One region of the Streptomyces sp. NPDC005925 genome, then DNA from elsewhere that is predicted to be linked to it. Evidence: predicted binding sites of a transcription regulator. Region 1 holds the regulator's gene; the other holds the start of a gene.

The links. Region 1 encodes HrcA, which represses chaperone genes, less so after heat shock. Its sites were predicted from a motif close to TTNGCACTCNGNNNNNCNGAGTGCNAA; they were not measured.
Region 2: groL (chaperonin GroEL) is a predicted target of HrcA. The motif match lies at 5,236-5,262, and genes of this name have one in related genera.

Annotation. Positions count from the first base shown of each region.
Region 1 covers NZ_JBEXVL010000002.1:108,380-115,671, forward strand. Annotated here, with positions in the region: gene ABZ354_RS03225 (SpoIIE family protein phosphatase) at 1-334, shown strand, start outside; gene hemW (radical SAM family heme chaperone HemW) at 390-1,622, shown strand; gene ABZ354_RS03235 (DUF3097 domain-containing protein) at 1,786-2,643, opposite strand; gene ABZ354_RS03240 (MBL fold metallo-hydrolase) at 2,678-3,403, opposite strand; gene hrcA (heat-inducible transcriptional repressor HrcA) at 3,577-4,593, shown strand; gene dnaJ (molecular chaperone DnaJ) at 4,594-5,730, shown strand; gene ABZ354_RS03255 (nitronate monooxygenase) at 5,863-6,933, shown strand; gene ABZ354_RS03260 (16S rRNA (uracil(1498)-N(3))-methyltransferase) at 6,930-7,292, shown strand, end outside.
Region 2 covers NZ_JBEXVL010000004.1:27,284-34,575, forward strand. Annotated here, with positions in the region: gene ABZ354_RS07070 (trehalose-6-phosphate synthase) at 37-1,449, opposite strand; gene ABZ354_RS07075 (glucosyl-3-phosphoglycerate synthase) at 1,557-2,501, opposite strand; SAM riboswitch class I at 2,680-2,835, shown strand; gene thrC (threonine synthase) at 2,854-4,143, shown strand; gene ABZ354_RS07085 (MoaD/ThiS family protein) at 4,140-4,418, shown strand; gene ABZ354_RS07090 (cold-shock protein) at 4,833-5,036, shown strand; gene groL (chaperonin GroEL) at 5,426-7,048, shown strand; gene ABZ354_RS07100 (NADH:flavin oxidoreductase) at 7,286-7,292, shown strand, end outside.

The DNA of each region.
Region 1 (7,292 bases):
GCACCCGCTGCCGCTGCTCCTCGGCGCCGACGGCCGGGTGACGACCGCGGCCGAGCCGCAGACACTCCTGGGCGTCGTGGAGGACGAGACGTATCACAGCGAGACCTTCGAGCTGCGCCCCGGCGACACGCTGCTCTGCGTCACGGACGGCGTCACCGAGCGGCGCTGCGGCTCACGACAGTTCGACGACGGTGACGGGCTGGCGACCGCCCTCGCGGGCTGCGCGGGCCTCGACGCGGAACTGATCGCCGAGCGCATCCGCAACCTCGTCCACGACTTCGGCACCCGCCCACCGGAGGACGACCTGGCGCTGCTCGTGCTCCAGGCCGAGTGACGGGCTTGTCCCGCACCCGGACGCCCGGCGGTCCGGGTGCGGGACAATGGGGTACATGCCTTCCGCACTCCCCGACGGCGAGCCCGTCCCCGACGACGGCGCACTGCCCCCTCAGGCGCTCGCCGGGGCCGCGGACCGCCCCCTCGGTTTCTATCTGCACGTCCCGTACTGCGCGACCCGCTGCGGCTACTGCGACTTCAACACCTACACCGCGACCGAGCTGCGCGGCACCGGCGGCGTTCTCGCCTCCCGCGACAACTACGCCGCCACCCTCACCGAAGAGATCCGCCTCGCCCGCAAGGTCCTCGGCGACGACCCGCGCCCGGTCAGCACGGTCTTCGTCGGCGGCGGCACGCCCACCCTGCTGGCCGCCGCCGATCTCGTACGAGCGCTGGCCGCGATCCGCGACGAGTTCGGGCTGGCCCCGGACGCGGAGGTCACGACGGAGGCCAACCCCGAGTCCGTCGACCCCTCTTATCTGGCGGCGCTGAGGGCCGGCGGGTTCAACCGGATCTCCTTCGGCATGCAGAGCGCGAAACAGCACGTCCTGCGCGTCCTGGACCGCACCCACACGCCGGGCCGCCCCGAGCGCTGCGTCGCCGAGGCCCACGCCGCCGGGTTCGCGCACGTGAACCTCGACCTGATCTACGGCACGCCCGGCGAGTCCGACGACGACTGGCGGTCCTCGCTGGACGCGGCGCTCGGAGCCGGCCCGGACCACGTGTCGGCGTACGCGCTGATCGTCGAGGAGGGCACCGGGCTCGCCCGGCGGATCCGGCGCGGCGAGATCCCGGCGACCGACGACGACGTCCACGCCGACCGCTACCTGATGGCCGAGGAGACCCTGTCGGCGGCCGGCTTCGAGTGGTACGAGGTGTCGAACTGGGCGCGGTCCGACGCGGGGCGGTGCCAGCACAACGAGCTGTACTGGCGCGGCGCCGACTGGTGGGGCGCGGGACCCGGCGCGCACAGCCACGTGGGCGGGGTGCGCTGGTGGAACGTGAAGCATCCCGGCGCGTACGCGGCGGCGCTCGCGGCGGGCCGCTCCCCGGGCGCGGGCCGCGAGCTCCTGTCCGACGAGGACCGCAGGGTCGAGCGGATCCTGCTGGAGCTGCGCCTGCGGGGCGGTGTCCCGCTGGCGCTGCTGCGGGAGGCCGGCCTCGCGGCGTCCCGGCGGGCCCTGGCGGACGGGCTCCTGGAGACCGGCCCGTACGAGGAGGGGCGCGCCGCGCTGACCCTGCGGGGGCGGCTGCTCGCGGACGCGGTGGTGCGGGACCTGGTGGACTGAGGGGGACCCACCGGCGGGCGGGGGCCAAGGACTGCGCGGCCGGGTGCCCTGAGAGAACACCGGCGGGCGGGACCACCACCTGCGCGCGGGTGGACGAGCTGACCGGCGGACCGACTCCGAGTGGAGCGGTCCGTCCCGCCCGGTGGGGGCGGCCCGTCGTGCGTCAGGGCACGGTCACGTGATCGATGAGACGCTCCACACACCCCAGCAGCTCCGGCTCCAAGTCCTTGTACGTGCGGACCCTGGACAGGATGTGCTGCCACGCCGCGCCGGTGTTTTCCGGCCATCCCAGCGCCCGGCACACGCCCGTCTTCCAGTCCTGGCCGTGCGGGACGCGGGGCCAGGCCGTGATGCCGAGCGCCGACGGCTTCACCGCCTCCCAGACGTCGATGTACGGGTGGCCCACGACCAGGGCGTCTTCGCCGGTCACGGCCTGGGCGATGCGCCACTCCTTCGAGCCCGGGACCAGGTGGTCCACCAGGACACCGAGGCGTGCGCCGGGCCCGGGGGCGAAGTCGGCGACGATCGACGGCAGGTCGTCCACGCCCTCCAGGTACTCCACGACCACGCCCTCGAGGCGCAGGTCGTCGCCCCACACCTTCTCGACCAGTTCGGCGTCGTGCCGCCCCTCGACGTAGATCCGCCCGGCGCGGGCCACGCGCGCGCGTGCGCCGGGCACGGCCACCGAGCCGGACGCCGTGCGGGTGGGCCGTACGGGTCCGCCGGCCGGTTTCACCAGGGTCACCACCCGGCCCTCCAACAGGAAACCGCGCGGCTGCAGCGGGAACACCCGGTGGGCGCCGAACCGGTCCTCCAGGGTCACCGTGCCCGCCTCGCAGCGGATCACCGCGCCGCAGAAGCCGGTGCCGGGCTCCTCGACGACCAGTCCGGGATCGGCAGGGACCTCCTGGACGGGCCTCGATTTCTTCCAGGGCGGGGTCAGATCGGGGGAGTACACGCGAGGACGAGGGCCCACGGGGCCTTCGTCGGACGGGCGGTGGCGGGGGACGGGAGGGCGCATTCGCACGACGATAGGAGAAGCCGCCCCCGCCCGGTCACGACACGCCGAATCGCGCCGCCAGCTCGTCGCGCTGGGCCCGGACGAACGCCGCGCCCACGACCGCTCCGTGGCCGGGCACGTACAGCGCGTCCTCGCCGCCCAGGCCGAGCAGCCGGTCCAGGGCGGCGGGCCACCGGGCCGGTACGGCGTCCGGACCGGCCTGAGGTTCGCCGGACTCCTCGACGAGGTCGCCGCAGAACACCACCTCGCGGTCGCCCGGCACCAGTACGGCGAGGTCGTGGGCGGTGTGGCCCGGCCCCACGTTCGCCAGCAGGACCTGCCGGCCGTCGCCCAGACCGAGGGTCCACTCGCCGCTGACCAGGTGGCGCGGCGGCAGGAGCGCCCCGGCGGCCTCTTCCGCGGCCGCCCTGTCCAGCCCGTTGCGCACCGCGTCCGCGCGCAGCTCCTCCCGGCCGCGCGGCGCGAAGAGGCCGTCCATGCCGACGGCGCCGTACACCTCCGCCCCCGCGAACGCCGGGGTGCCGAAGACGTGGTCGAAGTGCGGGTGGGTCAGCGCGACATGCGTCACAGGGTGGCCGGTGAGCCGTTCCGCCTGCTCCCGCAGCCGGACGCCCTCGGCGAGGCTCGCACCGGTGTCGATCAGCAGCGCGGCGCCCGATCCGACGACGAGCCCGGCCGTGCAGTCCCAGCCCGGCAGCCGGCACCGGCCCACTCCGCCGGCCACGTGCTCCCATCCCAGCTCTTCCCAAGTCACCGTCATACGGCGACGCTAGCCCTGACGTCGTCCCCCGGCGCGGCGGGATCTTCCGGCACGGAGTGCGACCGCCCTTGCCCCCGGTGCACCCCCCGGCCGTACACTTGGCCGGGGAAGTCTGGCACTCGCACATGCCGAGTGCCAGGGACGACGGCGGACGACATCTGGAGGTGTGCGCGGTGCTCAGTGAACGCAGGCTCCAGGTGCTGCGCGCCATCGTCCAGGACTACGTCGGCACCGAGGAGCCCGTCGGCTCCAAGGCGCTCACCGAGCGGCACAACCTCGGCGTCTCCCCGGCCACCGTGCGCAACGACATGGCGGCCCTGGAGGACGAGGGCTTCATCGCGCAGCCGCACACCAGCGCGGGGCGCATCCCCACGGACAAGGGCTACCGGCTCTTCGTGGACAAGCTCGCGGGCGTCAAGCCCATGTCGCCGCCCGAGCGGCGCGCCATCCAGAACTTCCTGGAGGGCGCCGTCGACCTGGACGACGTCGTGGCCCGTACGGTGCGGCTGCTCGCGCAGCTCACCCGGCAGGTCGCCGTCGTGCAGTACCCGTCGCTGACCCGTTCGACCGTGCGGCACGTGGAGCTGCTGTCCCTCGCCCCGGCGCGGGTCATGCTCGTGCTGATCACGGACACCGGGCGGGTCGAGCAGCGGGTCGTGGACTGCCCGGCGCCGTTCGGCGAGATGGCGCTCGCGGATCTGCGGGCGCGGCTCAACAGCCGGGTCGCGGGCCGTCGGTTCACGGACGTGCCGACGCTGGTGGAGGACCTGCCGGAGGCCTTCGAGGCCGAGGAACGCGGCACGGTCGCATCGGTGCTGTCCACCCTCCTCGAGACGCTGGTCGAGGAGAACGAGGAGCGGCTGATGATCGGCGGCACCGCCAATCTGACCCGCTTCGGGCACGACTTCCCCCTCATGATCCGGCCGGTGCTGGAGGCGCTGGAGGAGCAGGTGGTGCTCCTGAAGCTGCTCGGCGAGGCCCAGGATCCGGGCGTGACCGTGCGAATCGGTCACGAGAACGCCCATGAAGGACTCAACTCCACGTCCGTCGTGTCGGTCGGCTACGGTTCGGGCGGCGAGGCGGTTGCCAAGCTCGGCGTGGTCGGACCGACCCGCATGGACTACCCGGGAACGATGGGAGCGGTACGCGCAGTGGCACGGTACGTCGGACAGATCCTGGCGGAGTCGTAAGTGGCCACGGACTACTACGCCGTTCTCGGCGTGCGTCGCGACGCGTCGCAGGAAGAGATCAAGAAGGCCTTCCGGCGGCTCGCTCGCGAGCTGCACCCGGACGTCAATCCGGACCCGAAGACCCAAGAGCGGTTCAAGGAGATCAACGCCGCGTACGAGGTGTTGTCGGACCCGCAGAAGAAACAGGTCTACGACCTCGGCGGTGATCCGCTCTCGCAGGCCGGGGGCGGTGGCGCGGGCGGCTTCGGGGCCGGCGGCTTCGGGAACTTCTCCGACATCATGGACGCGTTCTTCGGCACGGCGTCGCAGCGCGGGCCGCGCTCGCGCACCCGCCGCGGCCAGGACGCGATGATCCGCATCGAGATCGAGCTCGACGAGGCCGCGTTCGGCACGACCAAGGACATCCAGGTCGACACGGCCGTCGTGTGCACCACGTGCAGCGGCGAGGGCGCCGCCCCGGGCACCACGGCGCAGACCTGCGACATGTGCCGGGGCCGCGGCGAGGTCTCCCAGGTCACCCGGTCCTTCCTGGGGCAGGTCATGACGTCACGGCCCTGCCCGCAGTGCCAGGGCTTCGGCACGGTCGTCCCGACGCCCTGCCCGGAGTGCGCGGGCGACGGCCGGGTCCGCTCCCGCCGCACCCTGACCGTGAAGATCCCCGCCGGTGTCGACAACGGCACGCGCATCCAGCTCGCCGGTGAAGGTGAGGTCGGGCCCGGCGGCGGTCCCGCCGGTGACCTGTACGTGGAGATCCACGAACTGCCCCACTCGCAGTTCCAGCGGCGCGGTGACGACCTGCACTGCACGGTCACCCTCCCGATGACGGCGGCGGCTCTCGGTACGAAGGTGCCGCTGGAGACCCTCGACGGGCTGGAGGAGGTCGACATCCGTCCGGGCACCCAGTCCGGGCAGTCGATCCCGCTGCACAGCCGGGGCATCACGCATCTGCGCGGCGGCGGCCGGGGCGACCTGATCGTCCACGTCGAGGTGCAGACGCCGACCAAGCTCGACGTGGAGCAGGAGCGCGTACTGCGCGAGCTGTCCAAGCTGCGCGGCGAGGAGCGGCCCCAGGGGCAGTTCCAGCCGGGCCAGCAGGGACTGTTCTCGCGGCTGAAGGACGCGTTCAACGGCCGCTGAGGCACCGGCCGGCAACGCCCCCGTGGGGGCCCGGCGGGGCGGTGGCGCGAGGGCCGGAAGGCCCGGCTCCGCCGTCCCGGGGTGTGCATGGGCCGATTCGGACTTGTTCGGAGGACGTGACACCATGCCGTCATGTCCTCCGCACTGACCGATCTTCTCCCTCACCCGATCGTGCAGGCGCCCATGGCGGGCGGCGTCTCCGTGCCGCGGCTCGCCGCCGCCGTGTCCGAGGCGGGCGGGCTCGGGTTCCTCGCCGCCGGGTACAAGACCCCCGACGGCATGTACCAGGAGATCAAGCAACTGCGGGGACTGACGGACCGGCCCTTCGGCGTCAACGTGTTCATGCCGCAGCCCGAGACGCCCGACCGGGCCGCGGTCGACCTCTACGCCCGCCGGCTCATCGCCGAGGCCGACTGGTACGAGACCGAGCTGGGCGACCCGGACAGCGGACGCGACGACGGCTTCGACGCCAAGCTCACGGTGCTGCTGGAGAACCCGGTGCCGGTGGTCTCCTTCCACTTCGGCTGTCCCGCGCGGGACGTCGTGGACGCCCTGCGCCGCGTCGGCACCCGCACGCTGGTGACCGCCACCACCCCCGACGAGGCCCGTGCCGTCGAGGCCGCCGGCGCCGACGGCGTGATCGCGCAGGGCATGGAGGCGGGCGGTCACCAGGGCACCCACCGGGACTACCCGGAGACGGACGGCTCCGGATACGGGCTGCTCACCCTGATCGCCCAGATCCGGGAGGCCGTCGGCATCCCCGTCATCGCCGCCGGCGGCATCATGCGCGGCAGCCAGATCGCCGCCGCCCTCGCGGCCGGCGCGAGCGCCGCCCAGCTCGGTACCGCGTTCGTCGTCACGCCCGAGTCCGGCGCCCACATGCTGCACAAGCAGGCGATGACCCACCCCCTCTACGCACGGACCGAGTTGACGCGGGCGTTCTCGGGCCGCCCGGCGCGCGGACTGGTCAACCGTTTCCTTCGCGAGCACGGCCGGTACGCGCCCGCCGCGTACCCGGAGCTCCACCACCTCACCTCGCCGCTGCGCAAGGCCGCCGCCGGGGCCGGTGACGCGCAGGGCATGGCCCTGTGGGCGGGGCAGGGACACCGCATGGTGCGGGAGCTGCCCGCAGGCCGGCTCGTGGAGGTGCTCGCCGCCGAACTCGCCGCCGCCCGCGCCGCGTTGGCGGGCGGCGTCCGATGACCGCGCCGGTGTTCGTGGTCGACCACTTCGGGGCGGGCGCCGACGCCGAGGGCCGTTACGTCCTGTCCGGACCCGAGGGGCGGCACGCCGTCTCCGTGCGGCGGCTGCGCCCCGGGGAGGGCGTCGTTCTCACCGACGGCGCCGGACGGTGGGCCGAGGCCGAAGTGCTCGACACGGAGGGCAAGGACCGTCTGGTCCTGCGCGTGGGCCAGGTCGCCGAGGAGCCCGCCGAGTCGCCCCGCATCACCGTGGTGCAGGCCCTGCCCAAGGGCGACCGGGGCGAGTTGGCCGTCGAGACCATGACCGAGGTCGGGGTCGACGCCATCGTGCCCTGGTCGGCGGGGCGCTGCATCACGCAG
Region 2 (7,292 bases), on a different contig from region 1:
CGGGCCGCCTCGGCTCGGTGGACGGCCCCGCCCGGCTCAGCCCCGCAACGCCTCCAGCTGGTCCAGGAACCACCGCGTGGGCGGCAGCGCCGTCGCCGCGGCCGACAACCGCTTCGCCCGCTCCCCCCGCTCACCCACCGGCATCGTCAACGCCTCGTGCAGCGCCCCCGCCGTTCCCACCACGTCGTACGGGTTCACCCCGATCGCGTCCTCGCCCAGCTCCTCGTACGCCCCGGCCTCCCGCGACAGCACCAGCGCGCAGCCGCCGTCGGACAGCAGCGGGACCTCCTTCGCCACGAGGTTCATGCCGTCCCGGATGGGGTTCACCAGGGCCACGTCGGCCAGCCGGTAGGCCGCCAGGGAGCGGGCGAAGTCGTCCTTCAGGTGCAGGACCACCGGTGTCCAACCGGGCGTGCCGAAGGACGAGTTGATCTCGTCGGCCACCCGCCGCACCTCCGCCATGTACTCCCGGTACACCGCGAGGTCCTGCCGCGACGGGTACGCGAAGGCGACGTGCGCCACCCGCTCCCGCCATTCCGGGTGGTCCGTCAGCAACTGCCGGTAGGCCAGCAGGCCCCGCACGATGTTCTTCGACAGTTCCGTGCGGTCCACCCGGACGATCGTGCGGCGCGGCGTGCCGTCGGGCGACGCGCCGATCTCCTCGCGCAGTCCCCGAAGACGTTCCTCGACGTCCGCCTCGTGGGCTCGCCCGCGCAGGAAGTCCGCGTCGACCCCCAGGCCGTGCACGCCGATCCGGGTGCCCCCGGTCCCGCCGGCGAACGCCTCGCAGCACGCCGTGAACGCGTCCGCCCAGCGGTGCGTGAGGAAGCCGAGGCGGTCGGCGCCCAGCATGCCCCGCAGCACCTGGGCGGCGATGTCGTCCGGCAGCATCCCGAAGTACTCCGGGGGCGCCCACGGCGTGTGCGAGAAGTGGCCGATCCTCAGGTCCGGGCGCAGTGCGCGCAGCAAACCCGGCACGAGGGTGAGGTGGTAGTCCTGGACCACCACCGACGCCCCCTGCGCCGCCTCCTGCGCCAGCGCCTCGGCGAAGGCCCGGTTGTACGTCTCGTACGACGTCCAGCGGCGGCGGAACTCCGCGTCGAAGACCGGTTCCAGCGGGGTCTGGTAGAGCATGTGGTGCACGAACCACAGCACCGAGTTCGCGATGCCGTTGTACGCGTCGGCGTGCACGTCCGCCGCGATGTCCAGCATCCGCACGCCCGGCTCGCCCACCCCGCGTCGTACCGCCTCGCGGTCGCCGTCGGACAGGGCCGAGCACACCCACAGCGCGTCCGCGTCGGAGCCGATCGCGGACAGGCCGGAGACCAGCCCGCCGCCACCGCGTTTCGCCCGAAGCGAACCGTCCTCGCCCACGTCGTACGAGACCGGGCCGCGGTTCGACGCGACCAGCACCCGGGCACCCTGAGCAGCAGTCTGCGGTGAAGCCATAAGCCTCAACCTAGCCCGGCCGGGAAACGCTCAAACGTACGGTTCGGCCGCGTGGCTCGTCGTGTACGGATGCCGTGCACGGCCCCGTGCCCGGCCTCCGGGCGCCGTCACGCGACCCGGCGTTCCGCGTACTCCGGGATCTCGATCATCGGCGGGCGCTCCTCCGTGTCGACCGGGAACGTGCGCGGCTCGAAGCCGTCCTCGCCCCGTTCGAACTGGGTGAGCACGGGGCGGACCAGGTGGCCGCGGGTCAGGCGGAGCTGGGCCGTGCGGTAGATCGCCGCCGACATGCGGCCCAGGGCCCGGCCGTCCTGGTGACGGTGCCTGCGGACGCCGACGTCGACCTGTGCCAGCGCGTCCAGGCCCACCAGGTGCAGGGCGTCGACGAGCATGCCCAGTTCCACGCCGTAGCCGACGGGGAACGGCAGTCGTTCCAGGAGGGCGCGGCGGGCCGCGTACTCGCCGCCCAGTGGCTGGACGAAGCCCGCCAGCCGCGGCCAGTGCATGTTCAGCAGCGGGCGCGCCATCAGCTCGGTGACCCGGCCGCCCTGGCCGTCCGCCGCGCCGAGCGGCCGGTCGTACATCGCCTTGACCAGGTCCACGCCGGGGTCCGTGAGCAGCGGGCCGACGGTGCCCGACACGAAGTCCGGGGAGAAGTCCCTGAGGTCGGCGTCGACGAAGCAGACGATGTCTCCCCGCGTCACGAGCAGCGAGCGCCACAGCACCTCGCCCTTGCCGGGCACCGCCGGGACGCGGGGCAGGATCTCGTCGCGGTGGACGACCCGCGCGCCCGCCCGTGCCGCCACCTGCGCGGTGCGGTCCGTGGAGGCCGAGTCGACCACGACGACCTCGTCCACGAGGGGTGCCTCACACATCAGGTCACGGCGGATCGTCGTCACGATCTCGCCGACCGTCTCCTCCTCGTTCAGCGCGGGCAGGACCACGCTGACCGTCTGGCCCGTGGCACGCTTCGCGGCCAGCAGCCGGTGGAGCGGGCGATCGGCGGCGGACCAGGAGCGTGCGGCCAGCCAGCGCTCGACTTCTTCCAGCACGGTCGAAAGGCTCCTTCGCGTTCTCTCGGCATTCGGTCGGCGAGCTCGGTGATCCATCTCGCGGTGCGGACGACTGTCTCGATCATCCGGGCTGTCGGTTACAGTCTTGAACAACGCGGATGACCATCGCATACCGGGGTCATCCCACCCGTCGTCCGCGTGATCAACAACCACATATTGCTCATCCAGAGGGGCAGAGGGAAACGGCCCGATGAAGCCCCGGCAACCCTCCAGCCGGTCTCGTAGATCATTGTCGATCGCCACCGCGAGGCTCCCGGCTAGGGAAGGTGCCAAATCCGTCTCACGGCGAGATGCGCCGTGAGGAAGATGAGGAGAAAGGGCCTCGCCTCACATGGCTGTGCAAACTGTCGCGAGCACCACGAATTCCGCCGCCGTAGACCTCGGCCCCGCCGCCGCGCTGTCCTGCCGCGAGTGCGGCCACCGCGTGCCCCTCGGCCCGGTATTCGCGTGCGAGGAGTGTTTCGGCCCGCTGGAGATCGCCTACGACTTCTCGGCGTACGACACCGAGGAACTGCGGAAGCGCATCACGGCGGGCCCCGCGAACATCTGGCGTTACGCCCCGCTGCTGCCCGTCCCCGCCGACGTGGCGGACAAGCCGAACATCAACCCCGGCTGGACCAAGCTCGTCCGGGCCGACAACCTCGCCCGCGAGCTGGGCGTGGACGCCGGCAAGCTCTTCGTCAAGGACGACTCCGGCAACCCGACCCACTCCTTCAAGGACCGCGTCGTCGCCCAGGCCATCGAGGCCGCCCGCGCCTTCGGCTTCACCACGCTGTCCTGCTCCTCCACCGGCAACCTCGCCGGTGCCGTCGGCGCCGCCGCCGCCCGCGCCGGTTTCCGGTCCTGCGTGTTCATCCCGCACGACCTGGAGCAGGGCAAGGTCGTCATGGCCGCGGTCTACGGCGGCGAGCTCGTCGGCATCGAGGGCAACTACGACGACGTGAACCGCTTCTGCTCCGAGCTGATCGGCGACCCGGCCGGCGAGGGCTGGGGCTTCGTCAACGTCAATTTGCGGCCCTACTACGCCGAGGGGTCCAAGACCCTCGCGTACGAGATCTGCGAGCAGCTCGGGTGGCGGCTGCCCGACCAGCTCGTCGTGCCCATCGCCTCCGGCTCCCAGCTGACGAAGATCGACAAGGGACTCAAGGAGCTCATCGGTCTCGGGCTCGTCGAGGACAAGCCGTACAAGATCTTCGGCGCGCAGGCCGAGGGCTGCTCGCCGGTGTCCGCCGCCTTCAAGGCCGGGCACGACGTCGTGCGCCCGCAGAAGCCGGACACCATCGCCAAGTCCCTCGCCATCGGCAATCCCGCCGACGGGCCGTACGTCCTCGACATCGCGCGGCGTACCGGCGGGGCCGTGGAGGACGTCACCGACGAGCAGATCGTCGACGCGATCAAGGTGCTCGCCCGCACCGAGGGCATCTTCGCGGAGACCGCCGGTGGCGTGACCGTGGGAGTCACCCGCAAGCTGATCGAGAACGGCGTCCTCGACCCGGCGCTGACGACCGTCGTCCTGAACACCGGCGACGGCCTCAAGACCCTCGACGCGGTGGCCGGCACCGGCCTCACCGCCACCATCCGCCCGAACCTGGACTCCTTCCGAGAGGCTGGCCTCGCATGAGCGTGACCGTTCGCATCCCCACCATCCTGCGCACCTACACCGGCGGGCGGGCCGAGGTCGCCGCCGAGGGCGCCACCCTCGGCGAGGTCATCACCGACCTGGAGAAGAACCACACCGGCATCGCCGCCCGCGTCCTCGACGACAAGGGCAGGCTGCGCCGCTTCGTGAACGTGTACGTCGACGACGACGACGTCCGCTTCGAGCAGGGCCTGGAGACCGCCACGCCCGACGGCGTCGGCGTCTCCATCATCCCGGCGGTGGCCGGCGGCTGCTGAGCCCCGCTCACGTCCCGTTCCCAGAATTGCCCTCTCCGCAAGGAGAAACGGAGAGGGCAATTCTGGAGGGTTGAACACGGTAGAGTTGGGGAACCGGCTGTGCTTCTTATGCCAAGTGCATATGTGCCCCGGTTCCGCAGGCGATAAGAAGTAGCCAAAGTGTGTGGTTTCTTTGTAACTTTCGCGCCTTTTGTGTGGCCCGACTTGCCCTGAATGCGGATGGATTCTCCCTTAGTTCCGGACCGCGGCCGTCCAGATTTCTCGTCCGATTGACCTGTTGCAGACGGCAGTTGTGCAGATACATTCGGCCGCGGTCGACGCGTTCCGGCGCACACCCCCACCGTGGCGGGTGAGGTCTGACCCGGGTTCGCGAAGTGCGGATCTGTGCAAGGGCCAGTAATAGGGGAGTTAGGCATGGCTCAGGGCACCGTCAAGTGGTTCAACGCGGAGAAGGGGTACGGCTTCATCGCGGTCGACGGTGGTGCGGATGTTTTCGTCCACTACAGCGCGATCCAGATGGACGGCTACCGCACCCTGGAAGAGGGCCAGCGGGTCGAGTTCGAGATCTCGCAGGGTCAGAAGGGCCCGCAGGCCGACATGGTCCGCGTCTCTGCCTGAACGCGCGCGACCAACCGCACACCGGTCTTCACGACGAAGGGTCCGTACCTCCGGGTACGGGCCCTTCGTCGTGCCCGGAACCGGCCGGGGGTCGTGCGTGCGCCGTGCGCGCGGCCGAGCGCCCTCCCGGGATCCCCCCGTGCTCGCGCCCCCGTCACCCGACCGCCACCTTCGACAAGCACCCGCCGCGCGAGCGCACCTTGCACTCTCGGGGGTCGAGTGCTAATCATTGGCGTTAGCACTCTGAAGGTGAGAGTGACAACGTAAGGACCGGGTCGGTGAGGCCCGCAGGCCGGGTGGGGAAGGAACCACCAGGCCGGCGAGCCGTCCGTCGCGGGCGCGGGCGCGGTCCGAAGGAATCACCCCCAGTCCTGGAGGGACCACTTCACATGGCCAAGATCATCGCGTTCGACGAGGAGGCGCGGCGCGGCCTCGAGCGCGGCATGAACCAGCTCGCGGACGCCGTCAAGGTGACGCTCGGCCCCAAGGGCCGCAACGTCGTCCTCGAGAAGAAGTGGGGCGCCCCCACGATCACCAACGACGGTGTGTCCATCGCCAAGGAGATCGAGCTCGAGGACCCGTACGAGAAGATCGGCGCCGAGCTGGTCAAGGAAGTCGCCAAGAAGACGGACGACGTCGCCGGTGACGGTACGACCACCGCGACCGTTCTCGCGCAGGCCCTGGTCAAGGAAGGCCTGCGCAACGTCGCGGCCGGTGCCAACCCGATGGCCCTGAAGCGCGGTATCGAGAAGGCCGTCGAGGCCGTCTCCGCCGCCCTGCTGGAGCAGGCGAAGGACGTCGAGACCAAGGAGCAGATCGCCTCCACGGCCTCCATCTCCGCCGCCGACACCCAGATCGGCGAGCTCATCGCCGAGGCCATGGACAAGGTCGGCAAGGAAGGCGTCATCACCGTCGAGGAGTCCCAGACCTTCGGTCTGGAGCTGGAACTCACCGAGGGTATGCGCTTCGACAAGGGCTACATCTCGGCGTACTTCGCCACCGACATGGAGCGTATGGAGGCCGTCCTCGACGACCCGTACATCCTGATCGCCAACTCGAAGATCAGCAACGTCAAGGACCTGCTGCCGCTCCTCGAGAAGGTCATGCAGTCCGGCAAGCCGCTGCTGATCATCGCCGAGGACGTCGAGGGCGAGGCCCTGTCGACGCTGGTCGTCAACAAGATCCGCGGCACCTTCAAGTCCGTCGCCGTCAAGGCCCCGGGCTTCGGCGACCGCCGCAAGGCCATGCTCGGCGACATCGCCATCCTCACGGGCGGCGAGGTCATCTCCGAGGAGGTCGGTCTCAAGCTGGAGAACGCCACCCTCGACCTGCTGGGCAAGGCCCGCAAGGTGGTCATCACCAAGGACGAGACCACCATCGTCGACGGTTCGGGCTCGGCCGACCAGGTCCAGGGCCGCGTGAACCAGATCCGCGCCGAGATCGAGAACAGCGACTCGGACTACGACCGCGAGAAGCTGCAGGAGCGCCTGGCGAAGCTCGCCGGCGGCGTCGCGGTCATCAAGGCCGGTGCCGCCACCGAGGTGGAGCTCAAGGAGCGCAAGCACCGCATCGAGGACGCCGTGCGCAACGCCAAGGCGGCCGTCGAGGAGGGCATCGTCGCCGGTGGTGGCGTGGCCCTGCTGCAGGCCTCCCAGGTCTTCGAGAAGCTGGAGCTCGACGGTGACGAGGCGACCGGCGCCAACGCCGTGAAGCTCGCGCTGGAGGCCCCGCTGAAGCAGATCGCCGTCAACGGTGGTCTCGAGGGCGGCGTCGTCGTGGAGAAGGTCCGCAACCTCACCGTCGGCCACGGTCTGAACGCCGCGACCGGTGAGTACGTCGACATGATCGCCGAGGGCATCATCGACCCGGCGAAGGTGACCCGTTCCGCTCTGCAGAACGCCGCCTCCATCGCCGCGCTGTTCCTCACCACCGAGGCCGTCATCGCCGACAAGCCGGAGAAGGCCGCCGCGCCCGCCGGTGGCGGCATGCCGGGCGGTGACATGGACTTCTGATCCTTCCGAGGATCGGACCCGTCCGTTCGTCTCACGACCGAGGGCGGCACTCCCCGTACGTCAGGGGGGTGCCGCCCTCGGGCGTGTTCCGGATCACGGGGTGCCCGGCGGGGTGGTGGAATGCCGTGCCCCGGGGTGTCGGTTGAGGGCAGTGTGCCATTGTATGCGTGTGCACATACCAGTCGGTCCGGCCCTGTCTCCGGGCCGCACCGGCGTCGACATCCGAGGAGTCCCCACATGGCCA